4 regions of the Cytobacillus sp. OWB-43 genome follow, and region 2 is predicted to be linked to each of the others. Evidence: riboswitches for the same ligand, from Rfam matches in the RefSeq annotation. Region 2 holds a riboswitch; each other region holds the start of a gene.

Evidence for each region. A riboswitch is a leader RNA that binds a small molecule or an ion and turns the genes downstream of it on or off. The one in region 2 is predicted to bind S-adenosylmethionine.
Region 1: it holds a riboswitch for S-adenosylmethionine, as region 2 does, so the genes downstream of both, U9M49_RS13475 (MetQ/NlpA family ABC transporter substrate-binding protein) here and U9M49_RS19960 (O-acetylhomoserine aminocarboxypropyltransferase/cysteine synthase family protein) in region 2, are expected to answer to the same signal.
Region 3: it holds a riboswitch for S-adenosylmethionine, as region 2 does, so the genes downstream of both, U9M49_RS00170 (PLP-dependent aspartate aminotransferase family protein) here and U9M49_RS19960 (O-acetylhomoserine aminocarboxypropyltransferase/cysteine synthase family protein) in region 2, are expected to answer to the same signal.
Region 4: it holds a riboswitch for S-adenosylmethionine, as region 2 does, so the genes downstream of both, U9M49_RS14295 (methionine ABC transporter ATP-binding protein) here and U9M49_RS19960 (O-acetylhomoserine aminocarboxypropyltransferase/cysteine synthase family protein) in region 2, are expected to answer to the same signal.

Annotation. Positions count from the first base shown of each region.
Region 1 is NZ_JAYEFF010000003.1:161,821-165,696, forward strand. Features, by position in the region: gene U9M49_RS13470 (pyridoxal phosphate-dependent aminotransferase) at 1-780, opposite strand, end outside; SAM riboswitch class I at 1,021-1,131, shown strand; gene U9M49_RS13475 (MetQ/NlpA family ABC transporter substrate-binding protein) at 1,220-2,044, shown strand; gene U9M49_RS13480 (aminoglycoside phosphotransferase family protein) at 2,127-2,990, opposite strand; gene U9M49_RS13485 (hypothetical protein) at 3,080-3,265, shown strand; gene U9M49_RS13490 (MFS transporter) at 3,325-3,876, opposite strand, start outside.
Region 2 is NZ_JAYEFF010000007.1:162,792-166,667, reverse strand. Features, by position in the region: gene gcvH (glycine cleavage system protein GcvH) at 1-30, shown strand, start outside; gene U9M49_RS19975 (toprim domain-containing protein) at 176-538, shown strand; gene U9M49_RS19970 (thioredoxin family protein) at 543-866, shown strand; gene U9M49_RS19965 (hypothetical protein) at 1,138-1,473, shown strand; SAM riboswitch class I at 1,562-1,667, shown strand; gene U9M49_RS19960 (O-acetylhomoserine aminocarboxypropyltransferase/cysteine synthase family protein) at 1,748-3,064, shown strand; SAM riboswitch class I at 3,152-3,256, shown strand; gene U9M49_RS19955 (methionine ABC transporter ATP-binding protein) at 3,370-3,876, shown strand, end outside.
Region 3 is NZ_JAYEFF010000001.1:15,337-19,212, forward strand. Features, by position in the region: gene U9M49_RS00160 (MBL fold metallo-hydrolase) at 1-570, shown strand, start outside; gene U9M49_RS00165 (NUDIX hydrolase) at 604-1,230, shown strand; SAM riboswitch class I at 1,297-1,397, shown strand; SAM riboswitch class I at 1,579-1,689, shown strand; gene U9M49_RS00170 (PLP-dependent aspartate aminotransferase family protein) at 1,766-3,565, shown strand; gene U9M49_RS00175 (aliphatic sulfonate ABC transporter substrate-binding protein) at 3,590-3,876, shown strand, end outside.
Region 4 is NZ_JAYEFF010000003.1:317,501-321,376, forward strand. Features, by position in the region: gene U9M49_RS14290 (CotH kinase family protein) at 1-1,359, shown strand, start outside; SAM riboswitch class I at 1,452-1,558, shown strand; gene U9M49_RS14295 (methionine ABC transporter ATP-binding protein) at 1,642-2,655, shown strand; gene U9M49_RS14300 (methionine ABC transporter permease) at 2,645-3,310, shown strand; gene U9M49_RS14305 (acyl-CoA dehydrogenase family protein) at 3,421-3,876, shown strand, end outside.

The sequences.
Region 1 (3,876 bases), on a different contig from region 2:
GATGGCTTCAATGATTTGTTCATTTCCAACTGCAAATCCAATTCTCCACCCAGCCATATTATATGTTTTTGATAATGTATACATTTCAATACCAACGTCTTTCGCTCCGGCTGTGGCTAAGAAACTTTCAGGTTTCTTTCCATCAAAGCCGATAGCACCATAAGCAAAATCATGCAAGATGGTAATGTTGTTTTCCTTAGCAAAAGCAACAGTTTCTTCAAAAAATGTGGAATCAGCTGTCGCGCCTGTTGGATTATTAGGATAATTCAAAAATAGTAGGCGGGCATCCTTTTTTTGTTTTTCTGTAAATTGCGAGTAATCAGGTAGAAACTGATTTGCTTCTTTTAAAGGAAAGGTTTCGTAATTTACATTTGCCAAAACCGCACCAGATTCATAATCAGGGTAACCTGGATCTGGTAAGAGCATTAAATCTCCCTCATTGAGTAGGCATAATGGAATTTCTACTAAACCTGCTTTTGCGCCAAAAAGGATAGCTACTTCTTTTTCAGGCTCAATTTCTACCCCATATTCACGCGCATAAAAGGAAGCGGCGGCCTTCTTTAATTCATTAATTCCTCTAAAAGGAGAATATTTATGTGTCATTGGGTCTTCTGCAGCTTGCTGAAGTGATTGTACAATATGTGCAGGTGTTGGCTGGTCGGGATTGCCTTGTCCTAGGTTAATAACATCTCTGCCTTCAAGTTTTGCAGCAGCAACTTTTTGAACAAGGGAAGCAAAAAATTGTTGAGGTAATTGCTTCAAACGATGCGATAATTCCATTTTAATCCACCTTCATTCATTTAATCTATATACGAACGCATTTTATAACCAAAAAGACAAATTGTCCAGTTAATTTTATATAAAAGGAAATATTCGATTTCCTTTTTTGTTTTAAAAGAATAAAGGAAAGGTAGTTGGATCACTAAACCCATTTTCTTGGGAGATTGGATGTAGCATTATTTCGAACATTGACAAAAATAAAAGAGAGTAGTAATATCATATCATAAAAATTAAATGAAAAGCTTATCCAGAGAGACTGAGGGACTAGGCCCTATGACGTCCGGCAACCCCCAATATTGGGAAGGTGCCAATTCCTGCAGAATGATATCCATTCATTCTGAAAGATAAGGCGGAATAAAACCAATGCCTCTTTCAGATGATGAATAGTGGCTTTTTTTATTGGTTAAAATTCTGGTTACAGCTATGGGGAGGAAACATAATGAGAAAGTGGCTAATTGTTTTATTCATTGCAACTGTTTGTTTACTAACAGCATGTGGCGGAGGTTCAGACACGAGTGGAGAAAAGGTGGATGAAACGAAAGAACTAAAAATTGGTGCTACTGCCGGTCCTTATAGTGATATGTTGAAAAAAGCTATTGTACCTGGTCTAGAGGAAAAAGGATATAAAGTAACTGTCGTAGAGTTTAGCGATTATATCCAACCTAACAAAGCTTTAAATGAAGATGATATACAAGCTAACCTTTTCCAACATACAATTTACTTGGAGAATTTTGAGAAAGAAAATAACATGGACTTAGCACCATTAATTATTGTACCAACAGCCCCAATGGGGATTTACTCGAATGTGTTTAATTCAATTGATGAGATTAAAGACGGTGCAACCATTGCTATTCCAAATGACCCAACGAATGCAGCACGCGCTTTAAATACGTTAAATGACGAAGGTCTAATTACGATTGATGAAAACGCCGATCCACTAACAGTATCTGAAAAAGATGTGAAGGAGAATAAAAAGAATTTAGTTTTTCAACCGATTGAAGCAGGACAATTACCAAGATCTCTTGAGGGTGTGGATCTTGCTGCAGTTCCTGGTAACTTTGCGTTGGCAGCCGATATGGACTTATTAAGTGCATTAGCACTAGAAAATATGCTTGATGATTATCGCAACGTGGTTGCAGTTAAAGCAGACTTTGAAGATAAACAATATGCGAAAGACTTAAAAGAAGTGGTCGAGTCTGCAGAATTTGAAAAAATTATCGACGAAGAGTTTCAAGGATTTGGAAAGCCAGCGTGGATGGAATAACGAAGTAATAATAAGCAAGAAACCGGACAAAATTATATGGATTTGTCCGGTTTCTAATAATAGTTGTAGAATACTGTTAAACTTATCTGTGCATAATTTGTATTTTGGTCATTCCTGTACTTATGGATTGTCGAACAACTTTTTCATCCTGGTCATTGACGTTTTTCAACCATTTGTGAAATATTGGTTGTAAGCCGTAAAAGGAAGTGACTCTTCTATACATTTCATCTTTATTGAATTTTGTTTGATAAGATGCGAGAGCTTCTTTGGTGAATTGATCTCTGAAATCCCAATATAGCCCTGCAAAGTCAAACGCCGGGTCCCCTATTTGCGTATCTGTAAAGTCTATAATTCCTGATATTTCCTTTTTGCTTGGATGATAAAGGATATTGGCACTTGTTAGATCACCATGAATCACCACTTTTGCTTCTTTAAATTTTGACACCGCTAAAAACATTTTATCAATTTCTTCTTTTTCTGCGTCTTTTAAGAACGGAAATATTTTTTTAATCAGGGCTTGATGTAATTGCGCCCAATAATTTTCACTATGTAGTTCTTCTATATTACATTTCTTTGCTTCATCTATATCCAGACGATGTAATTCTGTAAGAAATGTTCCTAACCGCTTGGCTTCATATAAAGGAGGAGTAATCAATGAATGAGATAATGCTTGTCCTTTAATGAAGTGGTAAAAAACACCAATCATTTGTCCGTCTTTATTATAAAATGGAAGATAATTTGGTATTTCAATAATGGAAGAAAGATATGAGAGCTGGTGAAGTAGCTTTATTTCCTTTTTTATTTTCACTAATACTTGTTTTGTTTTTGGTATTCGGATGACATATGTTTGATTAACAATATAAATATGATGATCCCAACCAGAATGATTGCTTTCAATCTGTATTTCCTGAAGATGCGGGAGATGGTTTTTAATTAATTCCTTCATGGAACAGTCTCCTTTTTTATTATTTTGTATAAATCGTTTTTTTGAGGGGGAAAATAGGCGAGACATCTTATAAAAGGGGAGTGAAAGCAATGGAAAAAAAGTATGATAATCAAGTGGATGAGAAAATTATTGCTGCTCAAAATGAAGCTCAACAATACAATCAAATGGATACAGAATTAGAACAGTCAGAAGAAGTACAAGCAGCAATGGAGAAAAGTTATGAGTATGAAGTGACGAATCAACAACCGACATATGAACCGAATAAACCATTTTAATTAGAAAGAAGAGACTTCCATTACGTGGAGTCTCTTCTTTCATTATAGCAGACCTTATTTTACATTGATGCTGTTTGATGTGTCTGTTTACTCCCATTATGTTCGGTTCGTCCATAAACTAAAAAGTAAAGAATAATTGAAGCAATCGACACTATCCCCATGTAAATGTATAACATACTGTAGCCAGTTATAGGAATCAGTAAACCTAATAAATAGGGTCCAAAACCTAAACCACCATCGAGAAAGATAAAGAAGGTGGAAGTAGCTAGCCCCATGCGATGGGATGGCGTTAATTTGACCGCAATCGCTTGTGTACAAGACTGCATATTACCAAAGCCTAAGCCAATCAAAGCCCCCGCCACTAATAACATAACACCATTTGATGAATTACTAAGTAAGAATAGACCTACTCCAAATAAAATGAACGCTGGATACATCACGTAATTTGCCCCTTTGCTGTCCATTAATTTACCAGTGAAAGGACGGGATAGTAAGACAGCGATGGCATAGACAAAGAAGAAAAAGCTAGCAGCATTTACTAAGTCCTTTTCAATTGCATAAAAGTTAATAAAAGACAAGACGCTTGAATAACAAAATGCGACTGTTAATGT
Region 2 (3,876 bases):
CAATATGAAGAAATGACAAAAGAAGATTAATTGTAGTTAAATAAAGAAGGTCAAATCATTAAATGGTTTGACCTTTTTCTAAATTTCTATATAGACATACCAGATGAGTGCTGAAAAGTTTTCAAATGTAAAAAGGCTTACTATTATAAAATATATAAATGATATATATTAGGTGATGAGCATGCATATAGAACATGGCAATAAAGTGATTATTGTTGAAGGTAAATCTGACAAACGAAAAGTGAAAGGACTAATCAGAGAACCTGTAGAGATCTTATGTACAAATGGAACGATTGGCACTTCGAAGTTGGATGAATTAATTGATTATTTAATTGGGAAGGAAGTCTATATATTAGTCGATGCTGACACATCAGGAGAAAAACTTCGTAAACAATTTAAGAGAGAGTTACCAGAGGCAGAGCATATCTATATTGATAAAATGTATCGTGAAGTCGAGGCGGCACCTGCGCATCATTTAGCTACAGCCTTAATAAGTGCAAATATAGATATATATACCGAGTATTTAGATAAAGGATGATAACATGATTGACTGGTCAAACAATGACTTAAATGATTTGATCGCAAGGAAGCAATCCGGCTTATTTTATTTATTCACTCCTATGTGTGGGACATGTCAAGTTGCCGGGAAAATGCTAACAATTACTGAGCAACTGTTGCAGAACCTTCCTATAGGTAAAGCCGACCTGAATTTTTTGCCAGCAGTGGCAGAAAAGTATGAAATTGAAAGTGTACCGTGTTTACTTGTGTTTAAAAAAGGAGAGTTAGTTGATAAGCTTTATGCTTTCCATTCAGTACCTTATTTACTTGAACAAATTCAATCATATGAATTACAGTCTCAATTTTAAAACCACTTATTGTTTAGGAATAAGTGGTTTTCTTATGCTTTTAATCAAGGGGGGTTGCGTAAATGTTTAAATACACCCCTCACTCATTCTAGGCAGATGAATCGATGGGATATTTCTTTTTTCTGTCGATAAGTCTAGCTTTTGACATATTTCTCGGGAAATAGGTTGTGAACATTGTTGGAAATAAATGTTCTGTCAGTTAAAGTCGATAGTTAGGAGAAGGAAATCATTTCTTGGAACAGAATTATAGAATATAAGACGCGGGCTGGGGGTGGTTTCAATAGAGGAACTCATTTATCATTTCAATCAATCTTTAAGAGTAAATGATCATATTTTAATGATGTTAAAGGAACCTATAAGGATTCGAGTAGAATTAGAACAAAATCTAATGTATTTGACATTAGACCGTAAAAGGCTGCTAATTAAACATACTCGCCCATTGAAAAATTATCATATAAACATTCAAACTACTGCTGACCACTTTCATTCTTTGCTTCAAGGGCGTACGAGTCTAAAGAAACAAGTGGATGAAAAGCATATCATCCTTAAGTCGACTTTTAGACAATTATTAAAATTAGATGCCATTTTCGTATTAAATCAAAAATAATCATAAATACATCAAATGTCCTAAAAAAAGATTGACTTCCCAAAAAAAGGTTGTTATTCTATCCTTAGAATAATTAGAAAATTAAATATTCTTATCGAGAGTGGTGGAGGGACTGGCCCTATGAAACCCGGCAACCGGTTGTTTGATACACGGTGCTAATTCCAGCAGAGCATAAAAGCTCTGGTAGATAAGAAGAGATGATAAACCCTCTTCTTTGTGAAGAGGGTTTTTGGTCGTCTTTTCTTTCCAATTTAAAAAAGAGGAGAGATGTAAAATGGCAGAAAAAGAAAAGCAACTTCGATTTGAAACAATTGGTGTTCACGGTGGGCTAAAACCTGATCCAGTAACAGGGGCAAGAGCGGTCCCAATCTATCAAAATAATGCTTATCAATTCCAGAATACAGAGCATGCGCAAGACTTATTTGGCTTAAAAGAAACAGGATATATTTATTCTCGTATTCATAATCCAACGGTTACTGTGTTTGAGGAAAGAGTTGCATTGTTAGAAGGGGGAACAGGCGCATTAGCATTAGCAAGCGGGCAAGCAGCCATTTACTTAGCTCTTCTTAATATTGTTCAAGCGGGTGATGAAATTGTAGCTGCCTCTAATTTATATGGAGGTACATATAATTTATTTACAGTCACTTTACCAAAGTACGGCATCAACGTTAGGCTTATCGATATTAATAATGAAGAGGAACTACGAGCAGCAATCAATGAGAAGACACGAGCTGTATTTGCCGAAACCATTGGTAACCCGAGTTTACAAGTACTAGATATTGAAACAGTTTCAAATATCGCCCATGAACATGGTGTGCCGTTAGTGGTTGATAACACATTTGCAACTCCTTATCTATGTCGGCCAATTGAGCATGGCGCAGACATTGTTGTTCACTCTGCAACGAAATGGTTACTTGGGAATGGGACGACAATGGGGGGGATCATTGTTGACGGTGGTAAATTTGATTGGAACTCAGAGAAGTATCCAGGATTAAGTCAGCCGGATACAAGCTATAACGATATAGTATATAGTGAGGCACTGGGCCCTGTAGCATATATTACTAAAGCGAGAGTGCAGCTTCTAAGAGATTTAGGTCCAGCACTAAGTGCACAAAGCGCCTTCCAATTTACGTTAGGTTTAGAAACGTTAACGGTTCGAATGAAAGAACATATTGCTAATACGAAAAAAATTGTGCAATATTTAAATAATCATCCTGCTGTTAATTGGGTACTTTATCCGGGCGATGACAACCATCCTAATAAAGAATTAGCAGACAAATATTTATCTAAAGGTGCAGGGGCAGTTGTCGTTTTTGGCATATCTGGTGGGCGTGAAGCAGGTGCGAAGGTTATTAATTCGGTTGAGCTGTTCGCACATGTAGCGAATGTAGGTGATGCAAAAAGTCTTATTATACATCCAGCAAGCACAACGCATCAACAACTTAATCAGGATGGGTTAAAACAAGCAGGTGTACCTGAAGACTTAATCCGATTATCAATTGGAATTGAAAATGTAGAAGATTTGATCGATGATCTTGAATCTGCTATTGAAGCGGCAACCGGTATTGCTTCATTAAATATAAGGGTCTAACAACTATTATTTCAGATTTGACACCTACTTCAATGACATGATACTATTACACAGGTACACAAAAAAATTCAATATATTCATAGTTTGCTCTTATTTAGAGAGGTGGAGGGAAGTGCCCTTTGAAGCCCGGCAACCGTCATTTAATTGAAATGGTGCCAATTCACTCAAAGCATTAGCTTTGAAAGATGAGAGAAAGGAATTTTCATAACAAGCCTTTCTGCTCATAAGCAGGAAGGCTTTTTTTATAAACAATGGATATGCTATAAATGTGTTGGTTTTTCTGGATTGAAGAGGTGAAGTATAAAATGATTTCAATAAAAGATGTAAAAAAGATTTTCTCAACGAAAAACGGGAAAGTAAATGCAGTAGACAATGTTAACCTCGAAATTAACGAGGGTGAAATATTCGGTGTAATCGGGTACAGTGGTGCGGGTAAAAGTACATTGATTCGTATGTTAAATGGACTTGAAATCCCGACTGAAGGCGTTGTATCTGTAGCTGGGAATGAAGTTTCTCGCATAAAAGGTGCTAGCTTAAGAAAGGCTAGACAAGAAATAAGCATGATTTTCCAACATTTTAATTTATTGTGGTCTCGAACAGTACGAGAAAACATTGCGTTTCCATTAGAAATTGCTGGTGTACCTAAGAAAGCGCGACTAGAGAGAGTTAATGAATTAATTAAATTGGTTGGACTAGATGGTCGAGAGGATGCCTATCCCTCGCAATTAAGCGGTGGACAAAAACAGCGAGTAGGTATTGCTAGAGCACTTGCCAATAATCCTAAAGTACTGTTATGTGATGAGGCGACAAGT
Region 3 (3,876 bases), on a different contig from region 2:
CCAATTGATGAGAAGAGATTAGTCGCGATGGAAGAGGGACAATCATTGGATATCGGTGGGCGTTTGTTAACTTTCTATGATACCCCTGGCCATGCAAAGCACCACTTTTCAATCCATGATTCGAAAAGTAATGGCTTCTTTACTGGCGATACAATTGGCGTATTTTATCCTAACATAGCAAGAAAAGGTTATCCATTAGTTCTGCCATCGACTTCTCCTAATCAATTTAATCCAGAGGCGATGTTATCTTCTGTTGAAAAAATCGAATCACTTCAACCACAACATATCTTTTTTGGGCATTATGGTGAGGGCCCTGAACCAAAGGATGTTTTTACTCAAATTCGTTATTGGTTACCTATATTTACTTCAGTTGCAGATGACGTTTTTCTCCAAGGAAATGACATAATAAAAATGCAAGAAGCCATACAATCGGAATTGTTGGAACAAGTAAAACATTATTTATTAACAGCGCACGATGTTGAACTTAGTGCAGAGGATAAGAAGCTAATAGGCTTAGATTTAAATGTCTGCACAATGGGGATGATTGATAGATTGCAGAAAGTGAAATAAAGATTTAAGTCGTGTGGTTTGGAGGTAATTAACATGGATTTGGAAGAAATAAGATCAGAGATACAGCATCGTCAATCAGATATATTGGGTAGCTCCAGATTGGTTAAATTCGCTGTTCTTCTTCCCCTAATAGAAAAAGATGGAGAAATACATATTTTGTTTGAAGTACGGTCTTTATCTATGAGAAGACAGCCAGGGGAAATTTGCTTTCCTGGGGGGAAAATGGATCAAGACGATGTGGATTTAATAGAGACGGCAAAAAGGGAGACCAGTGAAGAGTTAGGTATCCCAATTGGAGAAGTCTCTGTTTTTTCAGAACTTGATTATGTAGTGACACCTTATGATACAGTGATTTATCCGTTTGTAGGCACAATAGAGAGCATCAGTGATCTTAAGCTAAATCCAGAGGAAGTGGATCAAATTTTCACAGTACCACTTGCTTATTTTTTGAAAGAGGGACCATCTATTCATTATATTGAGATGAAGCCAGAGCCTAATAGTAGCTTTCCCTATCATCTCATTCCTAATGGGGAAAAATATAAATGGCAAACGCGGAGGATGCAAGAAATTTTTTATACTTATAAAGGTCATGTGATATGGGGGTTAACAGCTAAGATACTGTATCATTTTTTGACGCTTATCCAGGATGAAAATAAATAAATTTTCAAAATGTTATTGACGATTCCCTATAAAAGGGTATATGATGTTAAACAAATAAATATGAACTTCTTATCCAGAGAGGCGGAGGGACTGACCCAGAGAAGCCTCGGCAACCAGCAATCTTTTGTATGGTGCTAATTTCAGAGGATATTATCCAAAGATAAGGAGAAGGTGAGCTCGTTAATTCAAAGCCCTTCTGCCTCTTCTAGGTAGAAGGGCTTTTTATGTGATAGAGCTAATATTTTATTGGAATATAAAATATATTCAGATTTCATATTGACGACAAATCATTTTTTGGATATAATTCTATTTGTAATTAAAGTATTAACGCTTTAAAAAATAAAATATTTCTTATCGAGAGTGACGGAGGGATCAGGCCCTATGAAGTCCGGCAACCTTCAAGCAATTGCTTGAAAAGGTGCTAAATCCTGCAGGCAGTAAATGTCTGGAAGATAAGATGAGGCAACCCCCTCTTCTTATGAAGAGGGGGTTATTTATTTTAATCATCCGACTAAAAAGTAGAGGAGAGTATATAATGACGAATCAATTTAACACTTATGATGATGAGACGATTTTATTACATGGAGGTCAATCACCAGACCCGACAACGGGATCTCGTGCAGTTCCTATTTATCAAACAAGTTCATATGTTTTTCATAATACAGACCATGCGCAAAGCCTATTTTCATTAGATGAGACGGGAAATATCTATTCACGAATCGGTAATCCAACGGTAGATGTATTAGAAAAACGTATTGCTTTATTAGAAGATGGGGTAGCGGCAGTAGCGACTTCATCTGGAATGGCAGCTATAGCTCTTTCAATTATGAATATTGCCCAAGCGGGTGATGAGATTGTTGCAGCGTCGAACCTTTATGGTGGAACATATAATCTTTTTGCCATAACACTTCCGAAATATGGGATTAAAGTTCATTTTGTTGATGGATCTGACCCTGAGAATTACCGTAAAGCGATTACGCCAAAAACTAAGGCTTTATATGGAGAGATTATTGGGAACCCAAGTCTTCATGTCCTAGATGTAGAGGCAGTTGCAAATATTGCTCATGATAATGATATTCCCCTTATTATTGATAATACTTTCGCTTCACCTTATCTTTGCAAACCAATCCAATGGGGAGCAGATATTGTCATTCATTCGGCAACAAAATGGATTGGTGGTCATGGAACAACAATTGGCGGACTTGTAGTTGATGGCGGACGATTTAATTGGAATCATGATAAGTTTCCTGGTTTTACTCAGCCAGATCCAAGTTATAACGGTATTGTTTATGCGAATGAGTTTGGTACACTCGCTTTTAGTACAAAACTTCGTGTTCAGTTGCTGCGCGATTTTGGGTCATCTTTAAGCCCACATAGTGCATTTCTTTTACTCCAAGGATTGGAAACACTCCATTTACGTATAGAGAAACATACGGAAAATGCAGCGAAGATAGCCCATTTCTTAAACGCTCATCCAGCTGTCGATTGGGTCGCATATCCAGGTTTAGCAGAGCATCCAGCGCATGAACTCGCGAAGAAATATTTAAACACTGGCTTCGGTTCCATTGTGAACTTCGGTATTAAAGGTGGCCGAGATGCGGGTAAAAAAGTGATAGATACAATTGCATTGTGGTCTCATGTAGCCAATGTAGGTGATGCGAAGTCACTCATTATTCATCCGGCTTCAACCACACATCAACAGTTAAGTGCAGAAGATTTAATTAAAAGCGGTGTAAGTGAGGAACTCATACGTTTATCAGTTGGGATTGAATCGGTTAGAGATTTAACCAATGACTTAGATCAAGCCTTCTATGAAGCGACTGGTATTTCTTCGAAGGGAGAACAAAAAGGAGAAACAGCAGTAAATGATGAAGGTGTTATTCGATGGGCATTACAATCATCCTCATTAAAAGAAGATGTGGATGGCAAAGAACTGCAAAGAGCAAAAAGGATAGCTGTTGTTGGATTAAGTGGAAATCCTGCTAGACCAAGTTACCGTTTAGCAAGAAAAATGCAAAGATTAGGTTATCAAATCGTGCCAGTTAATCCAAGAGAAACAGAAGTATTAGGTGAACAGGCATATCCAAATTTAAAATCCATTCCTTTTACCATTGATATTGTGCAAGTATTTAGAAGCCCTGAAGCTGCGATAGAAGTGGCGAAAGAGGCAGTAGAAATCCAACCGAAAGTTTTCTGGCTACAAGAAGGTGTCATTTCACCAAAAGCAGTTGAAATAGCAAAAGAAGCCGGACTTGAAGTGGTACAAAATCGCTGCACATATAAAGAGGCACAGAGATTAAGAGGTTCTATTGTAACCTTTGCTTGTGAAATTTAAAACCGAGATTGAGGAGAGTCATCGATGAAAAAATGGTTCGTATTTTTAATTGTCGTTTTATCAATTGGATTCATTAGTGCTTGCGGGGATAGTGAGGCAAGCACTGATGATAGTAATGGCGAAGGAAAACCAGAAAAAATTGTTTTAGACTATGCCTATTATTCTCCAACAAGTGTAGTTTTAAAGAAATTCGGCTGGGCAGAAGAAGCGTTTGCCGAAGATGATATTGATGTTGAGTTTGTCCTCAGTCAAGGAAGTAATAAGGCACTTGAGTTTCTTAATAGTAGCAGTGTTGATTTTGGCTCAACTGC
Region 4 (3,876 bases), on a different contig from region 2:
GAATATTTATCGTATCAATTAATGGAGAATATGGGATTACCCACACCTGCTTATTCTTATATGTATGTGACCATTAATGGTCAGGAATGGGGATTATATTTAGGTGTTGAACAAGTAGACGAAGTGATGCTTGGAAGATATTTTGAAAATCCATATGGATCATTGTACAAGCCAGATGGTACAAATAGTGACTTGAAATGGGTAAGTGATGATATTGATGATTACTCAGGTTTAAACTTGAAATCAGAGGAGCAAGATGAACAAGCGTTAATAGATATGTTAGATAGTATCGATAATGGTGGCAATTTAGAAAAAACTTTAGATGTGGATCAAGTATTACGATATTTTGCAGTAAATACGGCTGTCGTTAGCATGGATAGTTACCAAGGGCAAATGAAGCACAACTATTATTTATATGAAAATGATGGTAAGTTCTCAATCATTCCGTGGGACTATAATATGGCATTTGGCGGCTTTGGAGTAGGTATGGGTGGCGGAGGACGCATGAACGGAGATTCTTCAATCGCTGAAGAAAACCAAAACAAAAATCAAAATCAGGAACAACAAGGTCTAGCACCAGGAGAAGGTGGGCAAGGTGAGGATGAACAAGGTCAAGTTCACCAAGCTGAAATGGGGAACTTCGATGGTGGCATGGGAAATAGTAATTTAATGAGTGAAGATACGATTAATTTCAGTATTTCCGAACCTGTAGCTGGTACTTCTTTAGATGAGAGGCCTTTACTTAATGCTTTATTGGCAAATGATGAATTTAAAAAGCAATATGAAGCATACCTTGAAAAGATTGCCGAAGAATATATGACAAAAGAGTCTTACCAAAATACAACTACACAAATTAGTACATTGATTCTTCCTTATGTAGAACAGGATCCTACCAAGTTTTATACAACAGAAGAATTTCTACAAGCAGTGCAAGGTGATGAGAGTTTACCAGCATTTGCTGAGGCGAGATCAGAATCGATACTTGCTCAGCTTTCAGGTGAATTAGAAGTAGAATCACAAGCTTCTGAAGTCAATAACATGTTCCCTAGCCGAGCAGGTGGTGATGACCAGGAAGGTCAAGAAAGAGGAGAAGTATTCCAACCGCCAAACGGTAATGAAGGAAACATTGATGGTGAAATGCCTGAACGTCCGCAAGGCAATGGAGACTTTCCGCAGGAAGGAGATTTTGAGACACCAGAAGGGTTTGAAGGTATGCCTGGTGGTGAGGGACGTGGACAAGAAGAGCAACCTAGTACAGTAAAGTTCAAAACGTCAGCAATCATCTTGTATGTGGGTCTAATCACAGCTTTATTAGGAACAACTTTTTTTATCTTCTTGTTTAAACGAAGAGGAAGATAAGTAAATGCATAAATAATCAAAATACTATTGACAATTAATTCAATACCCGATAAAATTTCCTTTATCAAAGCAACACATTAAATTTAATATGATTCTTATCGAGAGAGACTGAGGGACCAGGCCCGAAGATGTCCGGCAACCTCCTTTTAAAGGGAAGGTGCTAAATCCTGCAGAATGATTTCATTCTGAAAGATAAGGTTTAATAACAATCATTTGTTGAGCCTCTTTCAAAGTGAAAGAGGCTCATTTTATGTTGTAGAGGATTTAGGGAGGGTGAGGTAAATGATTGAAGTCAATCATTTAGTGAAAATTTATAAAAGCAAAAAGAAGCAAGTAATAGGGGTTGACAATGTATCCCTTTCTATTAAAGAAGGGGAAATATACGGGATTATTGGCTATAGTGGAGCAGGGAAAAGTTCTTTATTACGCTGTCTAAATTTATTGGAGAGACCGACATCTGGTGAAGTGAAAATTGATGGCGTTGATTTAACATCTTTAACAAGTAAAGAATTAAGAAAAGCAAGGCAGAAGATAGGTATGATTTTTCAGCATTTTTATTTAGCGAGTTCGAAGACAGTGTATGAGAATATTGCCTTTGCTTTAAAAGCGGCAGGTAAAAGCCCGAAAGAAATAGATATCAGGGTGAAAGAACTATTAGAATTAGTGGGTTTAGCAGATAAAATTCATCAGTATCCCACACAATTAAGTGGTGGTCAAAAGCAAAGGGTAGGAATAGCCAGAGCACTCGCTAATGATCCAAAGGTTTTACTTTGCGATGAAGCCACGTCAGCTCTAGACCCTAAAACAACAAAATCAATCCTGAACTTATTAAAATCAATTAATAAAAAGCTAGGATTAACCATCGTACTTATCACTCATGAGATGGAAGTAGTCAAAGAGATTTGTCATAGGTTAGCTGTTATGCAAGATGGAAAGGTCATAGAAGAGGGACCGGTGTATGATATATTTGCGAATCCAATTGAACCACTTACAAAGGATTTCATTCAGAGTGTTCTTCAATTTGACTTACCACAACAATTGATTGAAAACAGGAAGGGAACAATCATTAAGATTCAATTTAAAGGTGCAATAGCAGAAGAATCTGTTGTTTCTGAACTGTTCCAAACATTCAAAGTAAAAGGAAATATTCTTCACGGCAAGATTGAATATATTCAAGAAGTACCTCTTGGTATTTTTATTATGGAGTTGACTGGCGAAATACCTGAAATAGAAAGAGCTATACAATATATTCAAGAAAGAACACAGAATTTGGAGGTAGTTGAACATGTTGCTTGAGTCCATTCAGGCGTTACTTCCTGAACTAAATACAGCTGTATTACAAACAATTTATATGGTCGCCATTTCTTTAGTTGCGGCACTTATACTAGGTCTTCCACTAGGTATCTTATTATTCGTTACAGACGAAGGATTGTTCTTAAAGAATAGATTTGTAAATGCTGTTACCGGTTGGATTGTCAATTTGATCCGCTCTATTCCTTATATTATTTTGTTAGTAGCTCTATTGCCGTTAACAAAATTAATTGCAGGTTCAACTATTGGTCCTACAGCGGCTTCTGTTTCATTATCTGTAGCAGCGATTCCGTTTTTTGCAAGATTGGTAGAAACATCCTTAAGAGAAATAGATAAAGGAGTCATTGAATCTGCAGTAGCAGTAGGCGCTTCCCCTTGGATGATAATTAAGGAAATTCTTGTCCCAGAAGCGAAACCTGGAATTGTTCAAGGTTTAACGATTACGACTATTAGTTTAATTGGTTATTCAGCAATGGCAGGTATTATTGGCGGCGGTGGTATTGGTGATTTAGCGATACGTTTCGGTTACTATCGCTATGATAATGTCATTATGATTACGACAGTAATTGTCCTCGTTGTATTGGTGCAAATCATTCAAATTGGTGGGGATAAATTAACTAAATATGTAGATAAGAGATAATAAATTCAAACGATAGATATAGTAAAGGGGATGGAGCCTTTACTATATCTATTTATCCTAATGATTGAGTATTAAAGAGAAGATGGAAACAGACGGGGAGGAAGGATTCTATGAGCACGATAACAGCTTCATCTAAGGAAGCGTATTTAGCTGAACAACTCGCTCGACCATTTATTAAGACGGCTCAACAAGAAGAATTATTTCATAAAGCTACGATATTAGCAGAAGGATTTAGTAAGAGGGCGCAAAAGATTGATGAAAATGCAGAATTCCCTTTTGAAAATTTTGAAGAATTAAAACAATCAAATTACTTAAGTTTAACGATTCCGAAAGAATATGGTGGTAAAGAGATTTCCTTATATGAATATTTCTTAATACAAGAAAGGATTGCCCAAGGTGATGCGTCTACGGCTTTATGTATTGGTTGGCACTTAGGTGTTATCTATGATTTAAGGGTTAAACGGAAATGGAAGGAAGAACAGTTTGCCAAGTTATGTGAAATGGTTATCAAAGATAATAAATTGATTAACCGCTGTGCAACTGAGGTAGCAACTGGCAGTCCAACC